4 regions of the Pseudarthrobacter arbutini genome follow, and region 1 is predicted to be linked to each of the others. Evidence: riboswitches for the same ligand, from Rfam matches in the RefSeq annotation. Region 1 holds a riboswitch; each other region holds the start of a gene.

Region 1 (3,637 bases):
GGCACCCGCGAAGAACTCGAAGCAATCCGGCAGGAGGCCGCAGCATGATGCAGACCGTCCTGGCTGTCACCGCAGTCATTCTCTCGCTGGCAGCGGCGGGAGCCATCATCAGGATCTCCCGCGGCCCGTCGCTGCTGGACAGGGTGCTGGCCTCCGACGTCCTGCTCGCGATCCTCGGTGCGGCCCTGTGCATCGACATGGCCGTCAACCGGCACCTGAACAACCTGATGCTGCTGGTGGCGCTGTCCGTGGTCGGCTTCATCGGGTCGGTGACCGTGGCGCGCTACGTGGCCGACCGGCGGGAGCAAGCCAATGAGTCCTGAGGCCAGCGTGGTTGATAACGTCATCGATGCCGTGTCGGCGGTGTTCCTGGTGGTGGGTGCCCTTATGTCGCTCGCCGCCGCCGTGGGCCTGCTCCGCTTCCCGGACCTGCTGAGCCGCATGCACGCTGCCACCAAGCCCCAGGTGCTGGGGCTGTTCCTGCTCCTGGCGGCCATCGGCCTGCAGCTGCGCACCTGGTGGGTGTGGCCGGTGCTGCTGGTGGCCTGGATCTTCCAGCTGCTGACGGTGCCGGTTTCCGCCCACATGGTGGGCCGCGCCGGTTACCGGACCAAACACCTTCACCGTGAGCTGCTCAGCTCGGATGAACTCGAAGCCGTGGTTCAGAAGGCGGCCCAATCGGCCAGAGATGAGTCGTCCAGGGATGAAGCGTCCGACGGCGGCCGGCGGGACTGAGCGTCAGCCACCGCCGCCCCAATCACCGCCGGACTGCTTGCCAGGGTTAGACGATGTCCTGGGACTTGGCGAAACGGGTGATGGCCCGTTGCGTGCCGCGGTTGGCGAGCACCTGGATGATGGTGCTGACCGAGGCCGAAATGAGCGCGAACGTCAGGGCCGAGCGCAGGGTGGTGGGAGTGTCTTCGTCCTTGCCGGTGGGGGGCTTCCGGCCGGTGGACTTTTCCCACACGGTATTGACCACCTTCGTGCCGACGAATCCGGCGCCGAGGCTGATTGCAGTGCCGAGCAGCTTGATGAACAGGTTCATTCGTTGAACTCCTTGTGAGCGGATCCGGGACTTCCTTTAGCCTAACCCGGCTGCATGGACTCCAGAATCTCCCGCAGGGCTTCCACCACCAGATCGTGGTCCTGCTGCTGGGGCAGGCCCGAGACCGTCACCGTGGCCACTGCACCCACACCGGCGACGTAGACCGGGAAGCAGCCGCCGTGCGGGGCGTAGGTGGACTCGTCGAACCAGCCGTGGTCCTCGATCCGGCCGCCGTGCAGCCTGCCGCGGAGGCCCACCAGCAACGACGGGATCTCATACCTGGCGGCGGTGCGCTGCTTGGCCCGGACCCAGTGCTCGTTGTCCGGGGTGGCGCCGTCCAGGGCCACGTGGAACAGGACCTGGTCACCCTTGGTGATGTCGATCGCGATGGGCAGCTTCCGGCTCTTGCCCAGCTCCACCAGGAGCAGCCCGAGGTTGAGGGAGTCGTCCTTGCTGAAATGCGGAAACTGCAGCTCGTTGATCTCGGCTTCGACCCGGGCAATCAGGGCCTCCAGCAGCCCCGCCGGCTGGGGCACCGTCGAATCAGGATTGAACGCAGTCACAGTCGGGTTGTTGGCAGTCATGGCCCACAATCTACCCCGCCCGCGGTGTAAACTGGAGCACGCCCATCAGGGCAGATTTATTACGACAGGGGAGCGCCGCCGTCGGACATCACTGGCATTGCCAGGGAACCGCAGGTGGGCGCTGAGAGTGCGGACAGCCGCAGACCCTCGAACCTGATCCGGTTAGTACCGGCGCAAGGGAGTCGAGTTCTCGAAGTGTCCGGAAACGGCGGCAGCGCCGCACGCCGGGGCACTTTCCCCTCCTGTTCCTCAGGAGGACCAAAATGACAACTGCAGCAATCAAAAAGACCGGCAATACCTGGCGCGTTGTGGACATCGTAGTGGCGGCACTCATCGCCATCACCGGCGGCGTGATCTTCTGGGCCTGGTCCCAGGGCGCCGGCATCGTCTCCGCCCCCATGAACGCCGTTTACCCCCCGCTGACCGGCCTGATCGCCGGCGGCTGGATGATCCCGGCAGTGCTGGGCATGCTCATCATCCGCAAACCCGGCGCGGCGCTCTTCTGCGAAGCGGTGGCCGCCACCGGCGAGCTCATCATGGGCTCGCAGTACGGCGCCACGGTGCTGATCTCCGGCCTCCTGCAGGGCCTGGGCGCCGAGCTGGTGTTCTTCCTGTTGGTGTACGGCAACTTCCGGTTCAAGTCCTTCCTGCACCAGAAGTACAACCTCATCGCCGCGCTGCTGGCCGGTGCCGGGGCGGGCCTGTTCTGCGGCCTCAATGACTCGTTCCTGCCGTGGGGCTGGAACATCGCCTACGAGCCCGGCGACAAGCTCGCGTACATCGTGTTCTGCACCATCTCCGGCGCAGTGATTGCAGGTGCCTTGTCCTGGATCGCCACCCGCGGCCTGGCCAGGACCGGTGTGCTGAGCTCGTTCGCGTCCCGGAAGGCAGCGTCGGAGCCCGTCTTCAACTGATGACCGCTTCCGACGCCAGTGCTTCCGGAGTGCGCCCCGCCGCGGTGTCCGCCCGCGGCTGGGGCTGGCGGCACGCCGGGCGATCCGCCCCCGCCGTCCACGGGCTCGACCTCGACATCGCGCCCGGCGAGCGGGTGCTGCTGCTGGGACCGTCGGGCGCGGGCAAGTCAACGCTGCTGCACGCGCTCGCAGGGGTGCTGGGGGATGAAGGGGACGACGCCGACGAAACCGGTTCGCTGCTGATCGACGGTGTGGTGCCCCGCGGGCAGCGCGGCCGCTCGGGCCTGATGCAGCAGGATCCGGAAACGCAGGTTGTTCTTTCGCGTCTGGGCGACGACGTCGCCTTCGGCGCCGAGAACCTCGCCGTTCCGCGGGACGAGATCTGGCGGCGCGTCCATGAAGCGCTCGACGACGTCGGGCTGCGAAGTGCCGACGTCCGGCCCGGCGGCGATGGTTTGGACGCCGACGGCGGGCCAGGTGCCGCCGGGCTCCCGCTGGACCACCCGACGTCGGACCTGTCCGGCGGGCAGAAGCAGCGCCTGGCGCTGGCCGGGATCCTCGCGATGCGGCCCGGGCTGATCCTGCTGGATGAGCCCACCGCGAACCTGGATCCCGCCGGTGTGCTGGAAGTCCGGGACGCAGTGGGCCGCTGCCTGGACAAAACCGGCGCCACGCTCGTTGTGGTGGAGCACCGTGTGTCCGTCTGGAAGGACCTGGTGGACCGGATTGTGGTGCTGCAGCCGGGCTCGGCTGCGGGCTCCGCTGGAAGTTCCGCCGCCACGTCCGCAGTCCTGCTGGACGGGCCGCCGGACCAGGTGCTAGCGGAGGCACGGGACATGCTGATCGGCGCGGGCGTCTGGGTGCCGGGGTATGTTCCGGCAACCCGCCGCCGCGTGTCCGTAGGCTCCGGTGACCTGCTGCTGGCCGCCGGGGAACTGGCCGTCTCCCGCGAGCGTCCGCGGCGCCGCGGCTTCCGGACCATCCCGCCCGTACCGGTGCAGCAGGGCATCACGGCCCAGGTCCGTTCCGGCCAGGCACTCACCGTCACGGGGCCCAACGGCGCCGGAAAGTCAACGTTTGCGCTGACGCTCGCC
Region 2 (3,637 bases), on a different contig from region 1:
AGCGGTGCCGTGGTGTGGGCATAGGCAGCGCCGATGGCGGACTGGATGGCGTCTTTCGGGACTGTGCCGTCGAACGCCGTGTAGCTGGCACCGCGGAACAGCATGCCGGCGGAGTGCAGGATGGCCAGTTGCCGGGGTTCGGTCGGGTCAAGGCTGCGGAGGTATTCGCCGTAGCTGATCTTGCCGTCCCACGGCTTGCCCAATGCCTCAGTCTGGAGGCGGAAGTGACGCAGGGAGCGCTCGTCCGGGGCGGGCATGGTTCGCAGGATGCCCACTTCTCCCGCCAGCATCAGGTTTGCCGCCGCCATCCCCGTCATCAGGGAGATCTGGGCGTTCCAGTCCTCCACCGGAAGCTGCGGCGCCGCGGCAATCCGGTAGCCGCCGTCGGGCAGCTGCACGATTTCCTGCTCGGGCATGTTCAGGCTGGCGCCGCCACGCTGCCGCTCCAGTTCAACGCGCTTGAGGCCCACTTCCTTCAGGAGCTGCAGGACAGGGCCGGCCGTCCCGGCGTCGAGTTCGGCCTGGGCTCCCTTGTAGCTCAGCTTGGCCCGGCTGCGGATGGTGGCCCTCTGGACGCTCACAGTGGAGACCTGCGCGGCGTCGTCCAGCCCGAACTCCCAGACGTAGGCGGAACACAGCTGGCCGGCCAGAAGGCTGCCTGCCCCTTCGCTGATGACTTCCGGGTGCAGCGGGATACGGCCGTCAGGGGCGTAGAACGTCTGGCCGCGGCGCCGGGTCTCTGCGTCGAGTCCGCCGCCGGGGCGGACAAAGGACGGCACGTCAGCGATGGCGTAAAGCACCCTGTAGCCAGTGCCCGCACGCTCGATGAACAGCGCCTGGTCCAGATCGGTGGACGACGCCGGATCGATAGTGAGGAAGGCCACTTCCGTCAGGTCGGCACCCGGCAACTCGTGTGCGGCCACCGCCGCTTCCGCGTCCCGGACCGCCTCCGCCGGGTAGGGCCCCGGCAGTTCCAGCTCGGTCCGCAGGGCGCTCAGCGCCGCCGCGAGGTCGTTCGTCTGCTCGTGGACATTGGGGGCCAACCTATGATGTGACACGAAAATCAGGTTAGCTCGATTTCCACGGATCGTGCACGCCCGCCGCCCGCCACGCGGGGGATTGTCAGGATGCGCCGGCGTCCAGGGCCGCCAGGAGTGCCGCGGCCGCCGCTGCGGGGTCCGCGGCTTCGGTGATGGCACGCACCACAACAATCCTGCCGGCGCCGGCCTCCACCACCTGCTCCACGTTGCCGAGATCGATGCCTCCGATGGCAAACCAGGGCAGCGTGGCCTGGGTGCCACCGGCAGCGCGGACGGCTTCGGCCGCGTACCGCACCAGGTCAAGGCCGACGGCGGCCCGGCCCGGTTTCGTCGGAGTGGCCCAGACCGGTCCTACGCAGAAGTAGTCCAGGCCGCCTTGGTCAGTCAGCCCACCGGACAGCCGGATGGCGCCTTCGATCTGCTCGGCGGTGTGCGTGGAAAGGCCGATCGCGGCTGGTGCCCCGAGCAGCGTGCGGGCGGAAGCGACAGGCAGATCTTTCTGCCCGATGTGGAAAACGGGGGCGCCGGACAGCAGCGCGATATCGGCACGGTCATTGACTGCCCACAGCTTTCCGTGGCGTTCGGCCGCGGCCCGAAGCACGGCCAGCAGCTCCAGCTCCTCCGCCGCCTCGATTGCCTTGTCCCGGAGCTGGATGATGTCCACGCCGCCGGCAAACGCCGCGTCCACAAACTCGCCAAAGTCCCCGCGGTCCCGTCGCGCGTCAGTGCACAGGTACAGCCTGGCGCTGTGCGGGAGGCCGGTGTTAATGCCGACGGCGGGGTCTGTTCCGGCCAAGGATTCGGGAGCGGGGGAGGGGGCGGAGGGCGTGCCTGCAGCGGCGAAGGATTGCGCGTTCATGGAAACCAGCCTAAGTCCCCTAAACTGGGCGGGTACTGCGGGAGCCCGTTGCAGCCGTCACAAAGCGGCCGGGCTGAGAGGGCGTCAGAGCCGACCGCTTGACCTGATCCGGCTAGTACCGGCGTAGGGAAGGAACATATGCCCCCCGCAATAAGCAGCCCACCTGAGCCTGCACCAGCCAGCCCGGCCACCGCCCTGCACGCCGACGTGGCCGTCATCGGCGGCGGAGTCATCGGCCACGCCATAGCCTGGGAAGTCCGGCGGTCCGGCCGTTCCGTCGTACTGATCGATGACGCGCCCGGCAACGGCGCCAGCTGGGCAGCCGCCGGCATGCTGGCCCCTGTGAGCGAACTGCATTACCAGGAGGAAGACCTCCTTGAGCTGATGCTGGCATCCTCCGGCCTGTGGCCTGCCTTTGCGGCCGACCTCGCCCTGGCCGGGGCTGGCGATACCGGATATCTGACGACGCCGACCCTCGCGATCGGCGCGGACGCTGCGGACCGCCGGGCACTGATGGACCTCCGGGCCGTGCAGCAGGCCAGCGGCCTGGTGGTGGAACCCCTGACTGTCCGTGAGGCCAGGACCAGGGAATCCCTGCTCAGCCCGGCCATATCCTGCGCCCTGGACATCTCCGCCGACCACCAGGTGGATCCACGGAAACTCGTGGCGTGCCTCCAGGAAGTCCTGGCCATCCACGAACCGGGCGCAGGAACCGCCGTGGCAGGTGCCCGCGCGGGATTCGCCGTTGACCAACGTGCCGCTGCCCTGCTCTGGGAGGACGGCCGCGTCATCGGCGTGAAGCTCGCCCACGGCGGAACTGTCCAGGCCCGGGAGACCGTCGTGGCCAACGGATTGCAGGCGGCGTCGCTGGATGGCCTGCCGGTTGGACTGCACCTGCCCCTGCGGCCCGTCTACGGTGACATCCTGCGGCTGGCTGTTCCGCAGCACCTGCGCCCGCTCCTCACCTCCACTGTCCGCGGAATGGTCCATGGTGTGCCGGTCTACATCGTTCCCCGGCAGGACGGCACGGTGGTGATCGGCGCTACGCAGCGAGAAGACGCGCTCGCCGGGACGGGCGACGCTGCTGTCTCGGCGGGCGGCGTCTACCAGTTGCTGCGGGACGCCCAGGTCCTGGTGCCGGCCGTCTCGGAGCTTGAACTCCTGGAATGCACAGCGCGGGCAAGGCCTGCGACCCCGGACAACGCCCCTCTCCTCGGCCGCGTACCGTCTTCCGCACCAAGGACGGGGAACACAGCGGACATTGCCGGGCTGATGGTTGCCACCGGATTCTTCCGCCACGGAGTGCTCCTGGCTCCGGCGGCGGCGGCCATCTGCCGGGACCTGCTGGATGGCCGGACGGACCCGCGATGGGGGGCCCTCAGCCCGGCCCGCTTTTCAGGAAAGCACCACGTAGCCGGCATACAGTCCCCAGACAATGACATCCGCACGAAGGACCTCGACCCACAGAAGGAATCAGCATGAACATCACCCTCAACGGCTCGCGCCATTCCGTGGCGGACGACGCCTCCATCACCACCCTCATCAGCCAGATCACTGGACGTCCCCTCTCGGCCAATGGCCAGGCGACAGACGGGCAGAAACTCGGCGTCGCCGTCGCCCATAACTCCGAGGTAGTACCCCGCAGCCAGTGGTTCGTCACGGCGCTCGCCGAAGGTGACGACGTCGAACTGGTCACAGCAGTCCAGGGAGGCTGACACCATGACAGTAACCAGCAACA
Region 3 (3,637 bases), on a different contig from region 1:
TGGCGGATCGATGAGCAGATCCACAAGGCCCTGGAACGCAAGGTCTTCCTGCCTTCGGGCGGCTCGCTGGTCATCGACCGTACCGAAGCCATGACCGTGGTGGACGTCAACACCGGCAAGTTCACCGGCAGTGGCGGCAACCTCGAGGAAACCGTCACCAAGAACAACCTCGAGGCAGCTGAAGAAGTGGTCCGGCAGCTCCGGCTCCGCGACATCGGCGGCATCATCGTCATCGACTTCATCGACATGGTCCTCGAATCCAACCGCGACCTTGTCCTCCGCCGCATGGTGGAATGCCTGGGCCGCGACCGGACCAAGCACCAGGTGGCCGAAGTGACCTCGCTGGGCCTCGTACAGATGACGCGCAAGCGCATGGGCACCGGGCTCCTGGAAGTCTTCGGCGAGCAGTGTGAAACCTGTGCAGGCCGCGGAATTGTCACCCACGACGACCCCGTGGAACACCGCCGCGCCAACACTGTAGCCGCGGAGCACCACGTGCAGCGTGTGGACAGCCGCCCGGAAACCCAGCGCACCGATAGCGTGCGGACTGACAGCCAGCGCCCGGACAGCCAGCCGGGTGGCCGCACTGACCGGAAGCGCCGCCGCGGACGGGGCGGCCAGCCGCTGGAAACGGCACCGGCAGCTCCGGTGCAGATCCACACGGTCCACCCGGAAGCCAGTGATGCCGAGCGACATGCCAAGGCGGAGGCCACGCGGGCAGCGCTTGCGAACATTGCGGCCGCAGCCCACGCTGCGCACCTGCACGACGACGAAGTGGCTCACGCATCAGCCGCCGCGGGCCGGCAGCCTGCGGCTGCGGTGCCGGCTCCGGCTGAGCGGTCCGAAACGGACTCCAACGGCCGTCCGGCCGCAGTGCTGACATTCGGCGGCGAGCAGGTTGTGCTTCCGTTCGTGGCGCACCACGATGACCAGCCGCACTCACCTGCCCTGACACTTGATCGCCTCGCGGAGGCCTTCGCGCACCTTGGCGAGCCGGCACCTGTAGCGGAAAGCAAGCCGTCGGCATTCCAGGCAACTGAAACCCAGCCGGCTGAACCTGCCCGCCAGCAGCAGCCAGCCGCGGCGGAGAAGGATTACTCCGACCACACCGAGGAGCCCCGCGCCCGCCGTCCCCGGCGGAACCGGAGTGCCAGCCGCGCCCAGGGCGCAGCCAACGCCACGTCCGTAGAGCATCACGAAGCCGCTCCGGCGGCTGCCGCCGGACACACCCACGCCGCCAAGGCGCCGGAGCCCGTCAAGGCTCCTGTGGCCGACAAACCGGTTGCCGCCAACGCGCCCATCATCCTGGGCGTAGGAGTTCCGGCCTCGGAGCTCTGACCAAGCAGTAGGGCAAGCCAATACAACGGCGCCCGGACGTGCCTGTGAATCACAGGCTGCGTCCGGGCGTCCGGCGTTAAGTCGCGAGGAACGCTAGGCTGGTGACTGACACGGGGTGCCGCGCAGAGAGCCGGCTGAGATCCACACCCGTTGAACCTGTCCGGTTAGCACCGGCGAAGGGATGTCTCCTTTGGCTTCAACTTCTGTCCTTCCTCCTGCAACACCCGCGGCGGCTCTGCCGGAAACCCCAGCAACCCGGGCTGAGGTCCGGCCCGCACCAGCCCGCTCTTCTGCGGTCCGGGTGCTGCGTGACGTTCCGCGGGTGCTGTCCATTGCCGGATCGGACCCTTCAGGGGGCGCGGGCGTCCAGGCCGACCTCAAAAGCATTGCAGCCCTTGGCGGCTACGGCATGGCGGCCATCACCGCGCTGACGGTCCAAAACACCCAGGGGGTCCAGGCGGTTCACGTCCCGCCTGCGTCCTTCCTGGGCCAGCAGCTCGATGCCATCAGCGATGACATCACCATCGACGCGGTCAAGATCGGCATGCTGGGCGACGCTGCGGTGATAGGCGTGGTCCGCGACTGGCTGGAAAAGGTGCGTCCCGCCGTCGTCGTTCTTGATCCGGTCATGGTGGCCACGAGCGGCGACCGGCTGCTGCAGGAGTCTTCCGAGGCGGCCCTGCGGGAGCTGCTCCCGCTCGTGGACCTGATCACCCCCAACCTGGCCGAACTGGCCATCCTGGTGGGGGAGCCGCAGGCGAGGGAATGGCACGACGCGCTCGGGCAGGGGCAGCGGTTGTCCGCCGCGACCGGTGCCACCGTCCTGGTCAAGGGCGGCCATCTCGACGGCGGTGCGTGCCCGGATGCCCTGGTCAACGCTGCCGGGCTGCTCGCCCAGGAGGTGGTGGAAGTGAGCGGGGACAGGATCCCCACGCGCAACAGCCACGGCACCGGCTGCTCGCTGTCGTCGGCCATGGCCACGGCTCAGGCCCGGCTGGGGGACTGGGAAGCCGCACTACGGCAGGTGAAGCCCTGGCTGGTGGGCGCGCTGCAGGCCTCTGACCAACTTGAGGTGGGCGAGGGCAATGGCCCCATCAACCACTTCCACCACATGCAACAGATTCCGGCAGTCGGCGAGTTCGCAGAGACGCTGCGCCGGGCGTCGGAGCCGGATCTTGCAGCCATCTACGGGCTGGATTTCATCCGCGACCTGACGGCCGGCACGTTGGCTGAGGAACAGTTCGCCTATTACCTCGCCCAGGACGCCATCTACCTCAACGGCTATTCGCGGGTCCTCGCCCGGGCCAGCGCGCTGGCGCCCACGGAAGCCGCCCAGCTGTTCTGGGCAAAGTCGGCCCAGCAATGCCTTGAGGTCGAGTCCGAACTGCACCGCACGTGGCTAAGCACCAGGACAGTGGACTCTGTCCTGGGACCTGTCACCAAGTCCTACGTGGACCACCTGCTGGCGGCCTCGGCCTCCGGCAGCTACGCGGTGCTCGTTGCGGCGGTGCTGCCGTGCTTCTGGTTGTATGCCGAAGTGGGACAGACCCTCCACGAGGAGTTCCTGGCTGCGGGTGCACCGGCAGCACATCCTTATGCCGACTGGCTGCGGGCCTATGCTGACGAGGATTTCGCCCAGGCCACGCGTGACGCCATCGCCTTGGCTGACGACGCCGGCCGGAGTGCTTCCGCGGATGAACGGGCGGCGATGCTGGTGGCTTTCAGGCAGTCGTGCCGGTTTGAGGTGGAATTCTTCGACGCGCCGCGAATTCATTCCTGACAGGCTGCGGCCCGTGCGGCCTGTACGATAGTCAGGCACGGTTTTGGATTGTCAGTGCAGTACCTGCTTGTGGGTCCTATCACAGACAACCTGCCGTAACCAGCCTCATTTGCGGCCGAAGGCAAAATTAGCGTATTCTAGATCTTCGGTGCTTACGCCAACACTTGGGTTACGACCCCACGGCGTTGAGGCACAGCGAGAACCCAGCCAATTATGGAACAGGGTTCAGCACGCAAATTTAGTAATAAACGTCGAGAGAAGTGAGTTCCCAAGTGGTGTACGCGATTGTCCGCGCAGGCGGCCGCCAAGAGAAGGTTTCCGTTGGAGACTTCGTTACCCTGAACCGCGTCCCCGGTGGAGCCGGCAGCACCTTTGAGTTGCCCGCACTGCTCCTGGTAGACGGTGACAAAGTCACCTCTGCTGCTGCGGACCTGGCCAAGGTAACGGTTACGGCTGAGATCCTCGAAGACCTCCGTGGTCCGAAGATCGTCATCCAGAAGTTCAAGAACAAGACCGGTT
Region 4 (3,637 bases), on a different contig from region 1:
ATACACGCCGGTGCGTGCGGCGTCATCGACGGAGTTGGCAAGCTCAGCGAACTGCTGGACATACGTCCGGGCCTCGGCTGCGCCGAACGGCATGTCATCCTGGGCGGCCCACTTTTCAGCGACGTCGTCCAGGACATTGCCTTCGCCTTCAGTCTCGTAGCTGAGCAGGTCGGCGAGCGCACGCACCATGGCCCGCGGGACCCCGAGGAGGGAATCACTGGCCACGTCAACCATGGCCAGTTCGTAGTCCGCGCCACCGGCGTGCACCGCAACGCCGGCAAGATCGCCAAGCTGCTCGATTTCGAAATCGCTGATTCCGGGAATCCGCAGGGCCTGGCCCGCCGGGGAGCCGCCTGCGTCCAGGACGTCCGCCCGCTTCAGTGCGGCATCGTGAGTGGAAACAAAAATTTCAGTGAAGCCCATGGGAACAGCCCTCATTCCGTCGACGGTGCGGCCTGGAAGGGCAGCAGCAAGTGCCGCCCCGGCCGTTCAGAATCAGCCTAGTACAAGGCAGGCCGCACATTTGGCATCCGCACTCAGCGGACGGCGACACGGATATTGTTGCGCCACGGGTCCTCGAAGCGAAGCTCGGCGCCCGTGTGGTGCGAGGCCACGCCGGCGACCTTCAGGCGGTCGGCGAGCGCTCCGACGTCATCCCCGGAAGGGACCTCGATGAGCACTTCGCCGAGGCCCAGGGTGTTCTTGCGGGGACCGGCTCCGCGGCTGTTCCAGACGTTCATGGCCATGTGGTGGTGATACCGGCCCGCGGAGACAAACAGTGCCTGCCCGTGCCACCCGGCTGTCTTTTCGAAGCCCAGCGTACCCACGTAGAAATCGTGCGCTGACTGGACGTCGCCCACCCGGAGGTGGACGTGGCCCACGCCGGCTTCGCTGGCCCGCTGGCCGGCCACGGATTCCTGGGTCAGGTGCTGCTCGAGGTAGCGCTGCGGCGGCAGTGCCAGGCTGTCCATCACTACATCCTTCCCGTTCCAGGACCAGTTTTCGCGGGGCCTGTCCCAGTACAGTTCGATGCCGTTGCCTTCCGGGTCATTGAAGTAGAAGGCCTCGCTGACGAGGTGGTCGGCGCTGCCGGTGAAGGATCGGGGTTCGTACTGGGCGGCGGTGGCTACTGTGGCGGCCAGCGAAGCCTGGTCGTCAAACAGCAGTGCGGTGTGGAACAGCCCGGCCTCTCCCCTGCCCGGCAGATTCAAGGACGGAGCGGCCGCGAGATGGACCAGCGGGCGTTGAAGGCGGCCAAGATAGACGCCGCCGTCCTGTTCCGCGACGACCTCCAGGCCGAGCGCACGCTGATAGTAGTCGGTCATCAGCTTCATGTCGCCCACCTTGAGCATCACCGTGCCCATGGAGAGGTCGGCAGGAAGGAGATCCCGGCTGGTGGCTTCTGCAGTCATGTGAACACTCCCGGTCCGTTGGCCTTCTGATGGAAGGCGGCTATGGTTCCAATTTACTTGAAGCTTCAATTTAATTCAAGTGTCGGAGCAGACAGATTGCGACCGCTTTCCGGTGATTGCTGTCACCAGTCCACCCTCGGCCTGTGGTAGCTTCGACTTGACCACACGGGAGCCCTTGCAGGGGCTGAGATCGGGCTGACGCAGCCTGCGACCGTTGAACCTGTCCGGGTAATGCCGGCGAAGGAAGTGAGTATTCATTGAATACACAAGAAACACAGCTCATCCCTGCCCAAAATGGGGCCGACGTGGATCAAACGCTCCAGCCTGAAACCCAGTCACTGAAGTCCCACTCGCTGGCGTTTATCAACGATGAGGCCACCGGGATCCGGGTACCCGTGACCGAGATCGCCCTCGAACCGTCGCCAAACGGCGAGGCGAACGGGCCTTTCCGGACCTACCGCACGGCGGGACCGGGCAGCGATCCGGTGGTGGGCCTCAACCCGTTCCGCTCAGAGTGGATCGCAGCCCGCGGAGACACCGAGCCCTACAGCGGCCGGGAGCGGAACCTGCTCGACGACGGCAAGTCGGCCGTGCGCCGCGGCGCAGCCTCTGCGGAATGGAAGGGCGCGCAACCGGTCCCCCGCCGCGCCGTCGAAGGCAAGACCGTCACCCAGATGCACTATGCGCGGCAGGGGGTCATCACCCCCGAAATGCAGTTCATCGCCCTCCGCGAAAACTGTGATGTGGAACTGGTCCGCAGCGAGGTGGCGGCTGGCCGGGCCATCATCCCCAACAACATCAACCACCCGGAATCCGAACCGATGATTATCGGCAAGGCCTTCCTGGTGAAGATCAATGCCAACATCGGCAACTCGGCCGTGACCAGCTCCATCGCCGAGGAAGTGGACAAACTCCAGTGGGCCACGCAGTGGGGGGCTGACACGGTGATGGACCTGTCCACCGGCGATGACATCCACACCACCCGGGAATGGCTCATCCGCAACTCTCCTGTGCCCATCGGTACGGTGCCCATCTACCAGGCGCTGGAGAAGGTCAACGGCGAGGCCAACGCCCTGACGTGGGAGATCTACCGGGACACGGTGATTGAGCAGTGCGAGCAGGGCGTGGACTACATGACCATCCACGCCGGTGTGCTGCTGCGTTACGTGCCGCTGACGGCCAACCGCGTCACCGGCATCGTCTCCCGGGGCGGCGCGATCATGGCCGGCTGGTGCCTGGCCCACCACCAGGAGAACTTCCTGTACACGCACTTCGACGAGCTGTGCGAGATCTTCGCCAAGTACGACGTCGCGTTCTCCCTGGGCGACGGACTGCGCCCGGGAGCGACGGCGGACGCCAACGACGCCGCCCAGTTCGCCGAGCTGGACACCCTGGCCGAACTGACCCAGCGGGCGTGGGAATTCGATGTGCAGGTCATGGTGGAAGGTCCCGGGCACGTCCCGTTCCACCTGGTGCGGGAGAACGTGGAACGCCAGCAGGAACTCTGCAAGGGCGCCCCGTTCTACACGCTGGGGCCGCTGGTTACTGATATTGCCCCGGGCTATGACCACATCACGTCCGCCATCGGCGCCACGGAAATCGCCCGGTACGGCACGGCGATGCTTTGTTACGTCACGCCCAAGGAACACCTTGGCCTCCCGAACAAGGACGACGTGAAGACCGGTGTGATCACCTACAAGATCGCCGCCCACGCAGCAGACCTGGCCAAAGGCCACCCCGGCGCCCATGAACGGGATGATGCCCTGTCCAAGGCCAGGTTCGAGTTCCGCTGGCGCGACCAGTTCGCGCTGTCCCTGGACCCGGTCACGGCGGAGGCCTTCCATGACGAGACGCTGCCCGCCGAACCGGCCAAAACCGCCCACTTCTGCTCCATGTGCGGCCCGAAGTTCTGCTCCATGAAGATCAGCCAGGACATCAGGGACGAATACGGTTCCGCCGATTCGCAGGCGGCCATCGCCGAGGCCTACAGCGGGATGCGCGAAAAGAGTGCGGAGTTCCTGGCCGCCGGCGGGAAGGTCTACCTCCCCGAGCTTCGGATCCCGGCCGGGAGCTGACGGCTCAGGAAGCCTGAACCGAGCGTGACCTGCCGACGTCGGCGATGAAGGACCGGATGGCACGGTCACCTTCGGCAGAGTCCTGGGGCCGGTGTCCTCCCGCAGCGATGCGGTGCAGGGCACCGGTTTCCTGCAGATATCCGGCGATCT

The links. A riboswitch is a leader RNA that binds a small molecule or an ion and turns the genes downstream of it on or off. The one in region 1 is predicted to bind thiamine pyrophosphate.
Region 2: it holds a riboswitch for thiamine pyrophosphate, as region 1 does, so the genes downstream of both, thiO (glycine oxidase ThiO) here and ACX80V_RS12690 (ECF transporter S component) in region 1, are expected to answer to the same signal.
Region 3: it holds a riboswitch for thiamine pyrophosphate, as region 1 does, so the genes downstream of both, thiD (bifunctional hydroxymethylpyrimidine kinase/phosphomethylpyrimidine kinase) here and ACX80V_RS12690 (ECF transporter S component) in region 1, are expected to answer to the same signal.
Region 4: it holds a riboswitch for thiamine pyrophosphate, as region 1 does, so the genes downstream of both, thiC (phosphomethylpyrimidine synthase ThiC) here and ACX80V_RS12690 (ECF transporter S component) in region 1, are expected to answer to the same signal.

Annotation. Positions count from the first base shown of each region.
Region 1 covers NZ_JBTNDQ010000010.1:62,497-66,133, forward strand. The annotation lists gene ACX80V_RS12665 (Na+/H+ antiporter subunit E) at 1-48, shown strand, start outside; gene ACX80V_RS12670 (MrpF/PhaF family protein) at 45-323, shown strand; gene mnhG (monovalent cation/H(+) antiporter subunit G) at 313-735, shown strand; gene ACX80V_RS12680 (DUF4235 domain-containing protein) at 782-1,045, opposite strand; gene ACX80V_RS12685 (heme-degrading domain-containing protein) at 1,087-1,629, opposite strand; TPP riboswitch at 1,686-1,827, shown strand; gene ACX80V_RS12690 (ECF transporter S component) at 1,893-2,543, shown strand; gene ACX80V_RS12695 (ABC transporter ATP-binding protein) at 2,543-3,637, shown strand, end outside.
Region 2 covers NZ_JBTNDQ010000001.1:346,696-350,332, reverse strand. The annotation lists gene ACX80V_RS01610 (RNB domain-containing ribonuclease) at 1-1,058, opposite strand, end outside; gene thiE (thiamine phosphate synthase) at 1,123-1,899, opposite strand; TPP riboswitch at 1,927-2,047, shown strand; gene thiO (glycine oxidase ThiO) at 2,038-3,381, shown strand; gene thiS (sulfur carrier protein ThiS) at 3,378-3,614, shown strand; gene ACX80V_RS01590 (thiazole synthase) at 3,619-3,637, shown strand, end outside.
Region 3 covers NZ_JBTNDQ010000019.1:29,587-33,223, reverse strand. The annotation lists gene ACX80V_RS18995 (Rne/Rng family ribonuclease) at 1-1,338, shown strand, start outside; TPP riboswitch at 1,440-1,537, shown strand; gene thiD (bifunctional hydroxymethylpyrimidine kinase/phosphomethylpyrimidine kinase) at 1,520-3,118, shown strand; gene rplU (50S ribosomal protein L21) at 3,391-3,637, shown strand, end outside.
Region 4 covers NZ_JBTNDQ010000001.1:17,931-21,567, forward strand. The annotation lists gene ACX80V_RS00105 (hypothetical protein) at 1-423, opposite strand, end outside; gene ACX80V_RS00110 (VOC family protein) at 537-1,412, opposite strand; TPP riboswitch at 1,568-1,675, shown strand; gene thiC (phosphomethylpyrimidine synthase ThiC) at 1,670-3,487, shown strand; gene ACX80V_RS00120 (alpha/beta fold hydrolase) at 3,492-3,637, opposite strand, start outside.